DNA from 3 places in the Pseudomonas oryzicola genome. Region 2 is predicted to be linked to each of the others. Evidence: predicted binding sites of a transcription regulator. Region 2 holds the regulator's gene; each other region holds the start of a gene.
The links. Region 2 encodes sigma-54, which starts transcription at its own class of promoters, with help from an activator protein. Its sites were predicted from a motif close to ANTGGCATNNANNTTGCTNT; they were not measured.
Positions count from the first base shown of each region.

Region 1: the regulator sigma-54 is predicted to act here: its motif matches at 2,460-2,479, upstream of nirB (nitrite reductase large subunit NirB).
Region 3: the regulator sigma-54 is predicted to act here: its motif matches at 2,992-3,011, upstream of flgB (flagellar basal body rod protein FlgB).

Region 1 covers NZ_JABWRZ020000003.1:169,554-175,166, forward strand. The annotation lists gene nirB (nitrite reductase large subunit NirB) at 1-2,333, opposite strand, end outside; gene HU760_RS22940 (bifunctional nitrate reductase/sulfite reductase flavoprotein subunit alpha) at 2,640-5,613, opposite strand, start outside.
Region 2 covers NZ_JABWRZ020000002.1:333,914-339,526, reverse strand. The annotation lists gene rapZ (RNase adapter RapZ) at 1-340, opposite strand, end outside; gene ptsN (PTS IIA-like nitrogen regulatory protein PtsN) at 343-807, opposite strand; gene hpf (ribosome hibernation-promoting factor, HPF/YfiA family) at 820-1,128, opposite strand; gene HU760_RS19630 (RNA polymerase factor sigma-54) at 1,208-2,701, opposite strand; gene lptB (LPS export ABC transporter ATP-binding protein) at 2,878-3,603, opposite strand; gene lptA (lipopolysaccharide transport periplasmic protein LptA) at 3,604-4,128, opposite strand; gene lptC (LPS export ABC transporter periplasmic protein LptC) at 4,115-4,687, opposite strand; gene HU760_RS19610 (KdsC family phosphatase) at 4,696-5,220, opposite strand; gene HU760_RS19605 (KpsF/GutQ family sugar-phosphate isomerase) at 5,233-5,613, opposite strand, start outside.
Region 3 covers NZ_JABWRZ020000001.1:1,749,048-1,754,660, reverse strand. The annotation lists gene flgE (flagellar hook protein FlgE) at 1-1,340, opposite strand, end outside; gene flgD (flagellar hook assembly protein FlgD) at 1,372-2,076, opposite strand; gene flgC (flagellar basal body rod protein FlgC) at 2,092-2,535, opposite strand; gene flgB (flagellar basal body rod protein FlgB) at 2,538-2,945, opposite strand; gene cheR (protein-glutamate O-methyltransferase CheR) at 3,247-4,074, opposite strand; gene HU760_RS07935 (chemotaxis protein CheV) at 4,126-5,055, opposite strand; gene flgA (flagellar basal body P-ring formation chaperone FlgA) at 5,133-5,613, shown strand, end outside.

The DNA.
Region 1 (5,613 bases), on a different contig from region 2:
AGGCTGTCATCGATGATCACCTGCTTCAGGTAATCCAGCCCGCCTTCCAGGTTCTCGCGCCAAACCGAGGTGCGCTGCAGCTTGTCGGCAGTGCGGATGTAGAACATCAGCACCCGGTCGATCAGGCGCACCAGGGTTTCGTCGTCAAGGTCGGTGGCGAACAGTTCGGCGTGCCGCGGGCGCATGCCGCCGTTGCCGCACACGTACAGGTTCCAGCCCTTGTCGGTAGCGATCACGCCAATGTCCTTGCTCTGTGCCTCGGCACATTCGCGGGTGCAGCCAGACACCGCGAACTTGAGCTTGTGCGGGCTGCGCAGGCCCTTGTAGCGGTCTTCCAGGCGCAGGGCCATGCCGACGCTATCCTGCACACCATAACGGCACCAGGTGCTGCCGACGCACGACTTTACCGTGCGGGTCGACTTGCCGTAGGCATGGCCGGTTTCGAAGCCGGCCTCGATCAGCTCGCCCCAGATCAGCGGCAGTTCGTGCAACTGGGCGCCGAACAGGTCGATGCGCTGTCCGCCGGTGATCTTGGTGTACAAGTCGTACTTTTTCGCCACCTGGCCAATCACGATGAGCTTGTCGGGGGTGATTTCACCGCCAGGGATGCGCGGCACCACCGAATAGGTGCCGTTCTTCTGCATGTTGGCCATGAAGGTGTCGTTGGTGTCCTGCAGCGGCACCAGCGCCGGGTCCATGATCGGCTGGTTCCAGCACGAGGCAAGGATGCTGCCCACCGCCGGCTTGCAGATGTCGCAGCCGACATGGCCCTTGCCGTGGCGTTCGAGCAGTTCGTTGAAGGTGCGGATACCCTCTACCCGCACCAGCCCGTAAAGCTCCTGACGGGTGTAGGCGAAGTGCTCGCACAGGCTCTTGTCCACCGCCACGCCACGGGCGGTCAGTTCGTGCTCGAATACCTGCTTGAGCAGTGCCGCGCAACCACCACAACCGGTGGCCGCCTTGGTGCAACCCTTGACTGCGGCAAGGTCGCCACAGCCGCTGTCGATGGCGGCGCAGACCGCGCCTTTGCTGACGTTGTGGCAGGAGCAGATGGTCGCACTGTCGGGCAGCGCATCAGCACCCAAGGCCGGTGCACCGCCGCCCTGTGGCAGGATCAGTGCCGCCGGGTCGGCTGGCAGGGCGATGCCGTTCTGGGCGTATTGCAGCAGGGTATCGTAGTAGCTGTTGTCGCCGACCAGTACCGCACCGAGCACGTGCTTGCCACTGGCATCCACCACCAACCGGCGATAGGCGCTGTTGGCTTCGTCGATGAAGCGGTAGCTGCGTGCGCCCGGAGTGGCGCCATGGGCATCGCCGATGGAGCCGACATCCACACCTAGCAGCTTGAGTTTGGTCGACATGTCGGCTCCGGTGAATTCGCCAGCGGCTTCACCCATCAGCAATGCTGCCAGGTTGCGCGCCATGCTGTAGCCCGGAGCGACCAGGCCGAATACGCTGCCGTTCCACGAGGCGCACTCGCCGATGGCGAAGATGCGTGGGTCACTGCTGCGGCAGTGGTTGTCGATCACCACGCCACCACGCGCGGCGATGTCCAGGCCACAGGCACGGCCCAGGGCATCCTGTGGGCGGATCCCTGCGGAGAACACGATCAGGTCGGTTTCCAGGTGCTCGCCGCCATCGAAGTTCATGCGGTAGCGGTAGTCTTGACCCGCGCTGATCGACTGAGTGGCCCGCGACAGATGCACGCCAACACCCAGCGCTTCGATCTGTGCCTTGAGCGCGGCACCGCCCTCGCCGTCCAGCTGCACCGGCATCAGCCGTGGGGCGAATTCCACCACGTGGGCTTCCAGGCCCAGCGACTTGAGGGCGTTGGCTGCTTCCAGGCCAAGCAGGCCACCGCCCACTACCACGCCACGTCGGGCACTGGCTGCGGCAGCGCGGATGGCGTCGAGGTCGTCGAGGGTGCGGTAGACCAGGCGGGCATTGCCGCTGGAACCTTCGATCGGTGGCACGAAGGGATAGGAACCCGTGGCCAGCACCAACTGGTCGTAGCCGTAGCGGCCCTCGGCGGTAACCACTTCGCCACGCTCACGGTCGATTTCCAGCACCGCTTCACCGAGGTGCAGGTGCACACCGTTGGCGCCGTAGAAGTCCTGCCCGCACAGGGCCAGGGTTTCGGCACAGCTGCCGGCGAAGTACTCGGACAGGTGCACGCGGTCATAGGCACGCTGGCGCTCCTCGCCGAACACATGCACTTCGAAGCGCTGCAGGGCGCCGCGGCTGACCAGTTGCTCGACGCAATGGTGGCCGACCATGCCGTTGCCGACGATGACCAGTCGCTCTCGTTGCCCGCTGCTCGCTGTTGCCTTCATAAGCCGATCCTCGATCAAAAAAAAAAGCGCCTGGAGCCGAAGCTCCAGGCGCCTTTGCCTGTATTCATCACGGTAGGGGGCCCGGGTTGATCGCCGTTGATCAGCGGGCTTTGTTGTAACCAGGGTAAAGCAGGGAGTGTGCCAACCCTGTTTCCAGTACCGGCCTCTTCGCGGGCGCGCCCGCTCCCACAGGGTTCTCCACGTTTATTCAGAGCTGTGCAGTACCTGTGGGAGCGGGCGAGCCCGCGAAGAAGCCAGTACAGCAAATGCACATTCCAAGTGCATCACTCCCCATCTTGGAGCACATCAATAAACATCCCGCCGATACCGCTTGGCCCTGCCCAGCGCTTCGACATGAGCCGCAGCCGCCGCTGCATCCATGCCGCCATGCTCGGCGACGATGGCCCGCAACGCCGCATCCACATCCCTGGCCATGCGCTGCGCATCGCCACACACATAGAAGTACGCGCCCGCCTCCAGCCATTGCCACAACTGCGCGCCCTGTTCGAGCATGCGCTGCTGCACATAGACCTTCTCGGCCTGGTCGCGTGAAAACGCGGTGTCCAGACGCAAGTGCCCTGCAGCCTGCCAGGCCTGCAGCTGCTCCTGGTAATAGAAATCGGTGGCCGCGTACTGCTCGCCAAAGAACAGCCAGTTGGCCCCTTTCGCCCCACGTGCCTCTCGTTCTTCGAGGAAGGCCCTGAACGGCGCAATGCCGGTGCCGGGACCGACCATGATCAGCGGCACGCTGTCGTCCTCGGGCAGGCGAAAGTGCTTCGACACCTGCGGGAAGATGGCCACCTTCAGCGCTTGCGCACGGTCGGCGAGGAAGCTTGAGCACACCCCTTTGCGCGCACCATAGCGCACCGTGGAAACGGTCAGGTGCACCTGCTGCGGGTGCGCCAGCGGGCTGGAACTGATCGAATACAGGCGCGGCTGCAACGGCTTGAGCAACTCCAGCCAGCTGGCCAGCGGCAGCTGCTGGGGGAAGGCGCGCAGCACATCGACCAGTTGCCGCCCCCACAACCAGTCCTGCAGCTCGGCCTTGCACTCGGGCAGCAGCAGGCGCTGCAGGTCGGGGGCGTTGCCGGCGAAGGCCTGCAACTGTTGGGTGGTGACCTTGGCGATTTCCAGGTGCGCTTGCAGGGCTTCGGTCAGCGGCATGGCGGGCTGGCCTTTCAGCTCGACCATGGCCTGGCCATCGAGCTGCATCAGCGCCAGCAGTTCGTCGACCAGTGCGGGACAGTTGCGCGGCCACACGCCCAGGGCATCACCGGCGGCATAGGTGAAGCCACTGCCACTCAGGTCGAACACCAGTTGACGGGTTTCCTTGGTGGCACCCGGGCCGTTCAGCAGGCGGTTTTCCAGCAAGGTGGCAGCCCAGGGTTGCTGCTTACTGTAGGTCACCACGGGCGCAGGCTCGGTGACCGGTGGCGGTGCAGCGGCGCTGCCTAGCATGGGCAGCAGCGCATCCAGCCAGGCGGCGAAGGCGTCGTCGAAGTCCGGCTCGCAGTCCACTCGCTGCAGCAGGCGCCGCCCGCCCAGCTCGGCCAGGCGTTGGTCGAGCTTGCGGCCAAAGCCGCAGAACTGGTCGTAACTGGAGTCACCCAGGGCCAGCACGGCAAAAGGCAGTTCGGCGCAGTGGGCGCCCTCCTCGCCCTGCAAGGCGTGCCAGAACGCCGCAGCGCTGTCCGGCGCGTCGCCATCGCCAAAGGTGCTGGCGATCAGCACCACGCTGGCGGCGCCCTGCAGCTGGCGCGGGCTGACCGCTGCCATGCAGCTGAGCTGTACGTCGAGGCCGGCACCGCGCAAGCGTTCGGCACAGCGTTCGGCCAACAGTTCGCCGTTGCCGGTTTGCGAAGCCCACAGCACCTGGTGCCGTGGTGCCATCAACGCCGCATCGGGCAGCACCGCCGGCTGGGCGAACAGCCCGGCCAGCAGGCCATCGACGAACAGCCGGCGGTTGGCGGCCAGCGGCGCACTGGCCGGCAGGCAGGGCACGCCCTCGGCGCGGGCCTGCTCCAGGCCCAGCAGGAAGCCTTGCAGGTAATGGCGCTCTTCCTCGGCCAGCACCGGGGCTGGCAGGGTGTCCAGGCCAAGCAGACGGGACAGGGTGGCGGTCGGCATGCGGACGGGCTCCGGGTTGGCAGTGTTCAGGTCAAGGGCTTCGATGCGCTCACCGGCAACCCGCTCCAGGTTCACGGCACAATGCTTGAACGCCGGCTGCAGCGACAGCGGGTCGACCGCATCGCAGGTCACTGCGTTGATCGCCAGTTGCTCGCCGATCAGGTCGTTCCAGTGGAACGGGGCAAAGCAGTTGCCCGGCATGACCCGGTCACTGATACGCGCGGGCAGCACCGCCCGCCCGCGGCGCGAGCGAATGGCTACCTGGTCCTTTTCGGCGATGCCCAGCCGGGCAGCATCATCACGGTGGATTTCCACGAAGGGGCCGGGCTCCAGCTTGTTCAGCGCCGCTACCTTGCCGGTCTTGGTCAGGGTGTGCCACTGGTGTTGCACGCGGCCAGTATTCAGCACCAGGGGGTAATCAGCATCCGGCAGCTCCGCTGTCGGCAACCAAGGCCGGGCGAAGAAGCGTGCCTTGCCGCTGGCGGTCGGGAAGGCCAACACCGGGCACTCGCCCTGGGCATCGCGCAACAGCGTCTGGCTGCTGCCGTCGTTGCGATAGCGCAGCGGGCTGCGCGGGTTGTCACGGCCCGGGGCGCAGGGCCACTGGTGCGGCTGCTCGCGCAGTTCGGCATAGCCGATGCCCCGCAGGTCGTAGCCGGTGGTTGGGTTGTGAAAGCGGCGGATCTCCTCGTATACCGCCTCGGCATCGGGGTAGTCGAAGGCGTCGGCATAGCCCATGGCACAGGCGACCCGGGTGATGATCTGCCAGTCTGGCAGGCTCTGCCCGGGCGGTTCGACGGCGCGTGGCATGAGGGTGAGGTTGCGCTCGCTGTTGATCATCACGCCCTCGCCTTCGGCCCACAGCGCAGCCGGTAGCAGGATGTCGGCGTAGCGGTTGGTCTCGGTGTCGAGGAAGGCATCCTGGGTAATCACCAGTTCGGCCTGGCGCAGGCCGTCGATCACCTGCTGGCGGTTGGCGACACTGGCCACCGGGTTGCTGCAGATGACCCAGCAGGCCTTGACCACGCCGCTTTTCATCTGCTCGAACAGCGCCACCGTGCCCTCGCTGCTTTCGCTGCGCAGGCTGCCTGGAGCCAGTTGCCACGCTTGCTCGACGAAGGCGCGGTCTTGCGCTACCAGCGTCGAACGCTGG
Region 2 (5,613 bases):
TGGCGTTGGTCAGCGGGTGGCGTCGACGGGTTTCCGAAAAACGCTTGAGCAGCGTGTCTTCGTCTGCGTCGAGGTACAGCACGTCACACTGGATATGCCGGGCGCGGGCTTCCTCGAGCAACTCGGGAAAACGGGACAGGTGGCTGGGCAGGTTGCGTGCGTCGATCGACACGGCGACCTTGGGTTGCAGCAACTCGGTGTTGATCAGCGCGTTTTCCGCCAGTTGCGGCAGCAGCCCGGCGGGCAGGTTGTCAATGCAGTAGAAACCGTTGTCTTCCAGGACATCGAGGGCGGTGCTCTTGCCGGAGCCGGACCGGCCGCTGACGATGATCAGGCGCATGTTCAGTGCTCGTTCTGTACGTCCAGGACAACCTGGAACAGGGCCTCGCTGCTGGTGGCCGCACGCAGGCGATCACGTACCTCCTTGCGATCAAGCATGCTGGCAATCTGTCGCAGCAACTCCAGATGAGCATCGGTAGCGGCTTCAGGCACCAGCAGGACGAACAGCAGGTCCACTGGAGCACCGTCGATGGCGTCATAGTCGATAGGAGCTTCCAGGTGCAGCAGGGCGCTGACCGGAGCGGAACATCCTTGAAGCCGGCAGTGCGGTATGGCGATGCCATTACCGAAACCGGTCGAGCCGAGTTTTTCCCGGGCAACCAGTTTTTCGAAGACGTCCTGCATCTCCAGTTCTGGCACTTGTTCGGCGATGACGGTAGCGACCTTTTCCAGGGCGCGCTTCTTACTGCCGCCCGGCACGTTCACCAGGGAACGGCCGGGGGTCAGGATGGTTTCAAGTCGGATCATGGATGAGGGGTATCAGCGGGCGGCTGCACCTTGCAGCAGGCTTTGCTGTTTTTCCTTGTGTTTTTTCAGTTGGCGGTCGAGCTTGTCAGCCAAGGCGTCGATCGCTGCATACATGTCTTCGTGTTCGGCGTTGGCAACCACTTCGCCGCCGGGAATCTGCAGGGTCGCCTCGACCTTCTGTTGCAGCTTCTCGACCTTCATGATGACCTGCACGTTGGTAATCTTGTCGAAGTGACTTTCCACCCGAGCGAGTTTTTCAAGCACGTAATCGCGCAGTGGCTGGGTGACTTCTACATGCTGTCCACTGATATTGACTTGCATACAGCTTCTCCTTTGTTGCCCGTGCATAAAGAGGCAGGTCTTGCACCTGCCCCACAAACGCTGTGGCGCATCTCAGGGGCTACATCAGTCGCTTGCGTTCACTCGACGGTGCGATGCCGAGGGACTCGCGATACTTGGCGACGGTGCGACGGGCTACCTGGATGCCTTGTGCCTCCAGTAAACCAGCGATCTTGCTGTCACTCAATGGCTTTTTCTGATTTTCCGCCGCAACCAGTTTCTTGATGATCGCACGGATCGCCGTGGACGAGCATTCTCCGCCTTCGGAGGTGCTGACGTGGCTGGAGAAAAAGTATTTCAGTTCGTAGATGCCACGTGGCGTGTGCATGTATTTCTGCGTGGTAACCCGCGAAATGGTCGACTCGTGCATGCCTACCGCCTCGGCGATGTCATGCAGCACCAGGGGTTTCATCGCTTCGTCGCCGTGGTCGAGGAAGCCGCGCTGGTGCTCGACGATCTGCGTGGCCACCTTCATCAGCGTCTCGTTGCGGCTTTGCAGGCTCTTGATGAACCAGCGCGCTTCCTGCAGCTGGTTGCGCATGAAGGTGTTGTCGGCACTGGTGTCGGCCCGGCGCACGAACCCGGCGTACTGCGGGTTGACGCGCAGCCGCGGGATGGCTTCCTGGTTCAGCTCCACCAGCCAGCGGTCATTGTCCTTGCGCACGATGACGTCGGGCACCACGTACTCAGGCTCGCTGGACTCGATCTGCGAACCGGGGCGCGGGTTGAGGCTCTGTACCAGCTCGATGACCTGGCGCAGCTCGTCTTCCTTGATTTTCATGCGCCGCATCAGCTGGCTGTAGTCGCGGCTGCCGAGCAGGTCGATGAAATCGGTGACCAGGCGCTTGGCTTCGGTCATCCACGGGGTGTTGGCTGGCAGCTGGCGCAGTTGCAGCAGCAGGCATTCGCCCAGGTTGCGGGCACCGACACCAGCCGGCTCGAACTGCTGGATGCGGTGCAGCACCGCTTCGACCTCGTCCAGTTCGATATCCAGCTCGGGGTCGAAACCGGCACAGATCTCCTCGAGGGTGTCTTCCAGGTAGCCCTGGCCATTGATGCTGTCGATCAGGGTGACCGCAATCAGTCGGTCGGTGTCCGACATCGGTGCCAGGTTCAATTGCCACAGCAGGTGGCTTTGCAGGCTTTCGCCGGCCGATGTCCGCGTGGTGAAGTCCCATTCGTCATCGTCGCTGCTTGGCAGGCTGCTGGCGCTGGTCTGGTAGATGTCTTCCCAGGCGGTGTCCACCGGCAGCTCGTTGGGAATGCGCTCGCTCCACTCACCGTCTTCAAGGTTGTCGGCACTGGTGGTGCTTTCCTGGAAGCTGTTGTCCTGAACTTCGGCGGCCGGTTTGTTCTCGGCGTTGTCCGCCATCGGGTCGCTGTTGTCGAAGTCGTCGCCGTCTTCCTGACGTTCGAGCATCGGGTTCGACTCCAGCGCTTCCTGGATTTCCTGTTGGAGGTCCAGGGTGGAGAGCTGGAGCAGGCGGATGGCCTGTTGCAACTGCGGCGTCATCGTCAGTTGCTGGCCCATTTTTAGGACGAGCGATGGTTTCATGGCTGGGGCTAAATACCTTGTTCGCCGGCGCGCATGCGCCATCCACTACACGAGGGCGCCGGGGCGCCAGATCAAGCAAGTTTTATGCCTTAAATTGTAGCGTTTGCCTAGAGCACTGTAACAACTTTACCCTCGATTGCAGGGCGAATTGCCGGCACTCCAGGCGCGCACTGGGTTCAGAGCCGGAACTCGTGGCCCAGGTAAACCTCTTTGACCAGGTCGTTGGCCAGGATGGTCTCGGCGTCGCCTTCGGCGATGAGGCGGCCATCATTGACGATATAGGCGGTTTCGCAGATATCCAGGGTCTCGCGGACGTTGTGGTCGGTGATCAGTACGCCGATGCCCTTGGCCTTGAGATGGTGGATGATCTGCTTGATGTCGCCGACGGAGATCGGGTCGACACCGGCAAACGGTTCGTCCAGCAGGATGAACTTGGGCGCGGTCGCCAGTGCGCGGGCGATTTCGACGCGACGGCGCTCGCCACCGGACAGGCTCATGCCGAGGTTGTCGCGAATGTGGCTGATGTGGAACTCCTGCAGCAGGCTTTCCAGTTCCTTGCGACGGCCTTCGCGGTCGAGGTCCTTGCGGGTCTCGAGAATGGCCATGATGTTATCGGCCACCGACAGCTTGCGGAAGATCGAGGCTTCCTGCGGCAGGTAGCCGATACCGGCGCGGGCGCGGCCATGCATGGGCTGGTGGCTGACATCGAGGTTGTCGATCAGCACGCGCCCCTGATCGGCCTGAACCAGGCCGACGATCATGTAGAAGCAGGTGGTCTTGCCGGCGCCGTTGGGGCCGAGCAGGCCGACGATCTGGCCGCTGTCGATCGACAGGCTGACGTCACGTACGACCTGCCGCCCCTTGTAGCTCTTGGCCAGGTGCTGGGCTTTGAGGGTTGCCATTTACTCGGCCTTCTTCTTGGGCTGGATCACCATGTCGATACGCTGACGCGGCGAAGTCACGTTGCCACCACGACCGGCGGTCGCCACCTGGGTCTGGGTGTTGTAGACGATCTTTTCGCCTTCGGTGGTGTTGCCTTCGTTCTCGACCTTGGCGCGATCGGTAAGGATCACCATGTCCTTCTGCGACTGGTACTGGATGGTGACTGCCCAGCCTTTCATCTTGTCCGCCTTGGCGGCGCTTTGTTGCTGCTCGAAGTAGGCCAGGTTGCCCACCGAAGTCACCACGTCGATGTCGCCGGAGGCGGAGCGGGTGATGGTCACGGTGTTGCCTTTGATCATCATCGAACCCTGGGTGATGATCACGTCGCCGGTATAGGTGGCCACGCCCTGCTTGTCGTCCAGGTGGGCATTGTCGGCCTGGATGCGGATAGGCTGGTCACGGTCATTCGGCAGGGCGAGGGCGCTCGCGCTTCCCAGTGCTGCGCTCAGGCTGAGCAAAAGGGGGAGGGTTTTAACGAGCCTCATACTGTCCTCTTACGTTAGAGAGCAAGTCCATCTTGCCTTCTTTCAAATACGCTTTCATTCCTTTGCCCGTAGTCGTGCCACCGGCGCCGTCGATTCTAACGGCTTGCTCGGTCTGCGCATATTGCTTCTGCGGGAACACGGTCATGCGCGAGCTGGTAATGATGGTTTCGCGCTGTTTTTCGTCGCTGCGGGCAACCCGTACGTTGTCGATCAGTTCAACCTCGCTGCCGTCCGGGTTGACCTCGGCGCGGGTGCTCTGTACGTGCCACGGGAACGCAGTACCGCGGTACAGGTGCAGGTCCGGCGTGGTCAGCAGGGTGATTTCGCTGGCCTTGAGGTGCTCGACCTTGTCGGCGGTCATTTCATACTGCAGCTTGCCGTCGGGCAGGAACTGCACGCTGTGGGCGTTGACGGCGTAGTAATCGATGGCGCTCTTGTCGGTCCGGGCTACCGGTTTGTCGAGGAAGCTCTCCGGGCTGACATTCCAGTAGCCGATCGCCACCAGCAGGGCGGCGATCACTGCGAGCAGCGCAATGTTGCGGGCTTTCTTGCTGAACATGGGCAGCCTTACAGGTAGTTGGCGTTGGCAGCGTCCAGGGTGCCCTGGGCCTGCATGATCAGTTCGCAGAATTCACGGGCCGCACCTTCGCCGCCACGTGCCTGGGTCACGCCATGGGCGTGCTGGCGAACGAATGGGGCGGCGTTGGCCACCGCCATGCCCAGGGCGACCCGGCGGATCACCGGCAGGTCCGGCAGGTCGTCGCCGAGGTAGGCCACTTCAGCATAGCTCAGGCCCAGTTCGGCGAGCAGGCCGTCAAGTACCACCAGTTTGTCCTCGCGGCCCTGATAAAGGTGCGGGATGCCGAGGTTCCTGGCGCGGCGCTCGACCACCGGGGTCTTGCGCCCGCTGATGATCGCGGTGGTCACGCCCGAGGCCATGAGCATCTTGATGCCCTGGCCGTCGAGGGTGTTGAAGGTCTTGAATTCGCTGCCGTCCTCGAGGAAGTACAGGCGCCCGTCGGTGAGCACGCCATCCACGTCGAACACTGCCAGCTTGATGTGCTTGCCGCGTTGCATGAGGTCCTGGTTCATTCCATCGCTCCTTTACATTACGCCGGCGCGCAGCAGGTCGTGCATGTTCAGGGCGCCGGTGGGGCGGTCCTCGCGGTCTACCACCACCAGGGCGCCGATCTTGTGGTCTTCCATGATTTTCAGCGCCTCGGCCGCGAGCATGTCGGCGCGGGCCGTCTTGCCGTGCACGGTCATGACCTGGTCGATCAGGGTGGTGTGGACGTCGATGTTGCGGTCCAGGCTGCGGCGCAGGTCGCCGTCGGTGAAGATCCCGGCCAGCTTGCCGTCGGCTTCGACGATCACGGTCATGCCCAGGCCTTTGCGGGACATTTCCAGCAGGGCGTCCTTGAGCAAGGTGCCGCGCGGAACCTGGGGCAGGTCGTCACCGGCGTGCATCACGTTCTCGACCTTCAG
Region 3 (5,613 bases), on a different contig from region 2:
ATGGTCTGCATGATGGTGCTTTCGGTAGAGATGGTCTTGGCGTTCGCCTGGTAATTGCTCTGCGCCTTGATCAGCTCGACCAGCTCCTGGGTCAGGTTGACGTTGGAGGCTTCCAGCGAGTTGGACTCGACGCTGCCCAGGGTACCGGTCTTCGGCGCATCGATGCCCGGAATGCCGGACGTGTAGGTTTCGGTCCAGCGGGTACCACCGATCTGCTGCAGGCCCTGCTCGTTGGCGAAGCTGGCCAGCGCAACCTGGCCGATGGCACGGGACTGCTGGTTGCTGAAGCTGGCAAACAGCACGCCGGTCGAGTCGATGCTCAGGCTCGACAGGATACCGGTCGCGTAACCATCCTGGGACTGCGACATGCGCGCGGTCTCGGTGTTGTAGGAAGTGGTGCTGTTCATCGACAGGCGCATGCCATCGGCATTGCCTGCGGCGCCATTGGCGATCCAGTTACCCGCCGAGTCTTCCACCGCAGGCACCCAACCGGTCATGGTGAAGGTGTTGTTGGTCACGGTGAACGACGAGCCTGCCGGGTGGCCGGTGTTGTCAGCCGTCATGCTCTTGACCGAACCGTCGCTGTTGAAGCTGATGGTGCCCTCCAGCGGCACGGTGGAGGATGGATCGAACGGGTTGCGCCCATCCACCAGGGTGTACATGGTCCACTCATTGGTACCCGTCTTGCGATAGAACTGCTCCATGGTGTGCTCGTTGCCCTGGCTGTCGTACACCTTGGTCGGGAAGGACTTGGTGTAGGTCTTCTGGTCAGCAGGATCGAACGGCAGGTTCGGCACCATCGCACCGGTACCATCGTCGACTTCCAGCGGGATATCGGCAGCCGAAGAGTTCAGGTTGATGCCCTGGTCGATCAGCGACGTGGCCTTCGGCTGCAGCGCCGAGGTGTCGATCTGCAGATCGCTCAGCACGCCCTTCTGGATCTTGCCAGTCGAGTCCGCGGCATAACCCTGCAGGCGCAGGCCGTCCGAGGTCACCACGAAGTTGTCCTTGCTGGCCTGGAACGCACCGGCACGGGTGTAGACGCGCGAGCCGTTATCGGACAACACGAAGAAGCCCTGGCCCTGGATGCCCATGTCCAGCACGTTGCCGGTGTTGTTGACGTCGCCCTGGGTGAACTGCTGGGAAACAGCCGCCAGGCGCACGCCGTTACCCACCTGGTTCTTGCCTACGCCCAGGCGGTTGGCGCCGGCGTAGACATCGGCGAACTCGGCGCGCGACGACTTGAAGCCGGTGGTATTGACGTTGGCGATGTTGTTGCCGGTGACGTCCAGTTGCTTGTTTGCTGCGTACAGACCGCTAAGGCCGATATTGAAAGACATGAATTCGCTCCTTTTGCCGCACTAATGGGCCTTAGATACCGATGGTTTGCACGTCGGACAGGGATACTTTGCCAACGCCAGCGAGGTTCAGCACCATTTCACCGCCGGAGCTGAAGCTGACGCTGGTCACCTTGGCAGGCAACAGCGTGTTCATCTGCACCGCCTTGCCATCCACCGTGGTGCTGGCGGTGAAGGTGTAGGTACCCGGGTCGACCTTCTCGCCGCTATTGTTGGTACCGTCCCAGATGAAATCGGCGTAACCGGCTTTCTGCTCGCCCAGTTCGATGGTCTTGACGGTATTGCCGTCCTTGTCCTTGATGGTGATCTTCGCCTCGCCAATGGCTTGCGGCACCACAAACTGTGCATTGAAGCTTTCGGTGGTATCGACGATAGCCTTGTCGTTCTGCACCACCACCGAGCGACCGACCAGCGACGACGCCTGCAGCGCCTGGGACGAGGCCATGGCACTGGTAATGGCACTGACCGATTCGTTCAGCGAGGTAATGCCTTCGAGGCTGCTGAACTGCGCCAACTGGGCAACGAACTCACCGTTGTCCTGCGGATCCAGCGGGTTCTGGTGCTGCATCTGGGTCACCAGCAACTGCAGGAAGGCATCCTTGCCGAGCGAGTCAGTGCCGGTCTTGGATACAGTGTCCACGGTCTTCTTGGTGTTGGTACCCACACCCGACGCCGCAAGCACTTCGTTGAGATTCACGCCGGTAGTATCGATTGCCATGGTCTGGTTTCCTTATCACTGACCGAGGGTCAGGACTTTCTGCATCATGCTCTTGGCCGTGTTCATCAGTTCGGCATTGGTCTGGAACGCACGACTGGCGGAAATCATGTCAGCCATTTCCTCGACCACGTTGACGTTCGGGTAGTAGACATAGCCGTCCTTGTTCGCCGCCGGGTGGTTCGGCTCGTAGCGCGCTTCCAGGTTGCTCTGGTCCTCGACGATGCCTTTTACCTGCACGCCCTGCCCGGCTTCGCCCTGGTCTTCGAACAGCGACTGGCTGCTACCGGCCTGCGCATCCTGAAAGGTAGTGGCGAACACCGGATGGCGAGCACGGTAGGTCTGGTCGATGCTCGAAGACACGGTCTCGGCGTTGGCAATGTTCGAAGCAACGGTGTTCAGGCGCGTGTTCTGCGCGCTCATGCCGCTACCGGCAATGTTGAAGACACTGGAAAGGGACATGGTCATTCTCCCCGCAGGGCCGAAACCAGCCCTTTGAATTTACTGTTGAGCAAGGTAAAGCTGGCCTGGAAGCCGACCGCGTTTTCGGTGTAGTTCGACTGCTCGATCTGCGCGTCCACGGTGTTCTGGTCGATCGAAGGCTGCAGCGGCGTGCGGTACTTCAGGGTATCGTCGGCCATGGCAAGGCCCTCGGCCTCGATGTGGCGGCTGTTGGTGCGCTCGAGGCTGAAACGGCCGCTCTGCTGCTTGTCGCTTTCGGCAGCGAGCACCGAGGCGAAGTCCATGTCGCGCGCCTTGTAGTTGGGCGTGTCGGCGTTGGCAATGTTGTTGGCCAGCACTTCGGCGCGCTGGGCGCGGAAGCCCAGGGCCTTTTCGTGAATACCAAGCGCCTTGTCGAAGCTGATGCTCATGTCGGGGAAACCTTCGGAGGTTGACCGGAATATCGTTGGGCAAGGTATAGCAAGGGCTGTGCCAACCCTCGCAAACCCTGGAATTACGGGCTTGTCGGGCGCAGGGCTGTCAGGGTGATGCCAGAAAAGCGGCAAAGGCCTTCCGCCTGATGCGGTCAAAGCGGCAATTGCCAGGCGGCAAAAGCGGCAAAACAAAAAATTGACGTCAGCTTTTCCTGCTTCGGCCTGTTCGCAGGCATGCCCGCAAAAACGCCGACACGGCAAACAAAAGGCCGGCAACTTTCGTTGCCGGCCTTTGTGCTTACTTGGCCTGGTAGATGATCCCCGGGCTGCATTGCACCATCTGGTAATGGTCCGGCAACCCGTTCAGCGCCTCGGAAGCTCCAAGGAACAGGTAGCCACCCGGTTTCAAGGTGCCATGAATGCGCATCAGGATGTCCTTCTTCACCTGTGCCGAGAAGTAGATCAGCACGTTGCGGCAGAACACCACGTCGAACTTGCCCAGGCTGGCATAACTGTCGAGCAGGTTGAACGAGCGGAATTCGACCCGGCTGCGAATCGCCGGCTTGACCGCCCAGCGCCCCGGCCCCTTGGTGTCGAAGTAGCGTTGCAGGCGCTCCTGGGACAGGCCGCGGGCAATCGCCAGACTATCGTACTCGCCGGTCTTGCAATTGGTCAGCATGCTGCCGGACAGGTCGGTGGCGACGATCTGCGCGCCCATCTTCAACTGGCCAAGGTTGCCACGCTCGAACTCGTCGATGGCCATCGAGATGGAATACGGCTCCTGCCCTGACGAACAGGCCGCCGACCACATGCGCAGGCGCTGGCCAGGGTTGTTGCGGATGAATTCCGGAATCACCTTGTTCTTCAGCACTTCGAACGGGTAGGTATCGCGAAACCAGAGGGTTTCGTTGGTGGTCATGGCATCGACCACCTGCTCGCGCAAGCCACCTCGCGGCTGAGCCTGGATGCGTTGTACCAGCTCGCCCAGGCTCTTGATGCCCTGTTGCTCCATCAGCTTGTTGAGACGGCTGGAAACCAGGTACTGCTTATTCTCCCCCAGCAGGATGCCACAGGCTTTCTCCAGGAAGACCCGGAACTGTTCGAAATCCAAATTACCCGTAGACACTTCTGCCGCCTCTTTTCAATCACTGGTGCCGGGAGGTTGCTCCCGGCGCTTTCAATGCGCTGCCTTGATCCGGTCGACCACCCGCTGGGCCAGGTCGTCCGGCTTGAACTTGGCCAGGAAGTCATCGGCCCCGACCTTCTTTACCATCGCCTGGTTGAATACCCCGGAAAGCGAAGTATGCAGGCAGATATGCAATTTTTGCATGCGCGGATCACTGCGGATCTCTGCAGTCAGCGTGTAGCCATCCATTTCCGGCATTTCAATGTCCGAGATCATCATCAGGAACTCTTCTTCCGGCTTCTTGCCTTCGTCCACCAGCTGACGCAGATAGTTCAGGGCCTGGCGACCATCATTGAGCGCCACCACCTCGACCCCCACGGTCTGCAGGCAACGGCTGACCTGCTTGCGCGCCACCGATGAATCGTCGACGGTGAGCACCCGCAGCAACACAGCCTTGTCCTGCACCTCGGCATCGACCACCCCGGCCGACACCGACTCGGACGACGGCGCCACTTCGGCCAGCACCTTCTCCACGTCGATGATCTCGACCATGCGGTTGTCCACCCGGGTGACGGCGGTCAGGTAGTGATCGCGACCGGTACCCTTGGGTGGCGGATGGATTTCTTCCCAGTTCATGTTGACGATGCGTTCCACCGAGTGCACCAGGAAGCCCTGGGTCTTGGTGTTGTATTCGGTAATGATCACGAAGCTGTTGCGCGTGTCTTCCTGCAGCGGCCGCAGCCCGGTGGCCATCGACAGGTCGAGGATCGGGATGGTCGCCCCGCGAATGTTGGCAACGCCACGCACCACCGGATGCGCCTTGGGCAGCAGGGTCAGCGCCGGGCATTGCAGCACCTCCCTGACCTTGAACACGTTGATGCCATAAAGCTGCTCGCCATTGAGGCGGAACAGCAGCAGTTCCAGGCGGTTCTGCCCTACCAGCTGGGTGCGCTGGTTGACCGAATCCATAACACCTGCCATGCCAGACTCCTCTACATTTAAGCCTTTTGTTGCCACTCAGATAGCGAGTCGGCACGGGCTTTGCTTTTTTGAGCGTCATGTACACGAAAACGACATTTTTCCGACGATTGACGCGCTTGCTGGCTGGCTCGCTGGCCATGCTCTGCCTGCTGGTGCCCGGCGTTCGCACGCTAGCGGACGCGTTTACCTTGCCTGAACAGCTTATCGGTGTCACCCAGGGGTTTCTTGAATTCAGCATCGAAGATTACCTGGCCACCACCCAGACCGCCGGGCGCTACGAAATCCAGGTCAACCCGCTCGACCCGCGCCTGCGCATGCCGCTGTGCAGCCAGCAACTGGACGCCTCGCTGGAAAGCCCGGCGCAACCGCTGGGCCGGGTAACGGTAAAGGTGCGTTGCGACGGCGCCGCGCCGTGGACCGTGTTCGTACCGGCCACCGTGCGGCTGTTCCGCGAGGTGGTGGTGATGACCCGCCCGCTCAAGCGCGACAACGTGGTAGGCGAAGGCGACGTGGCCCTGCGCGAACGCGATGTCGGCACGCTGGGGCAAGGCTTCCTGA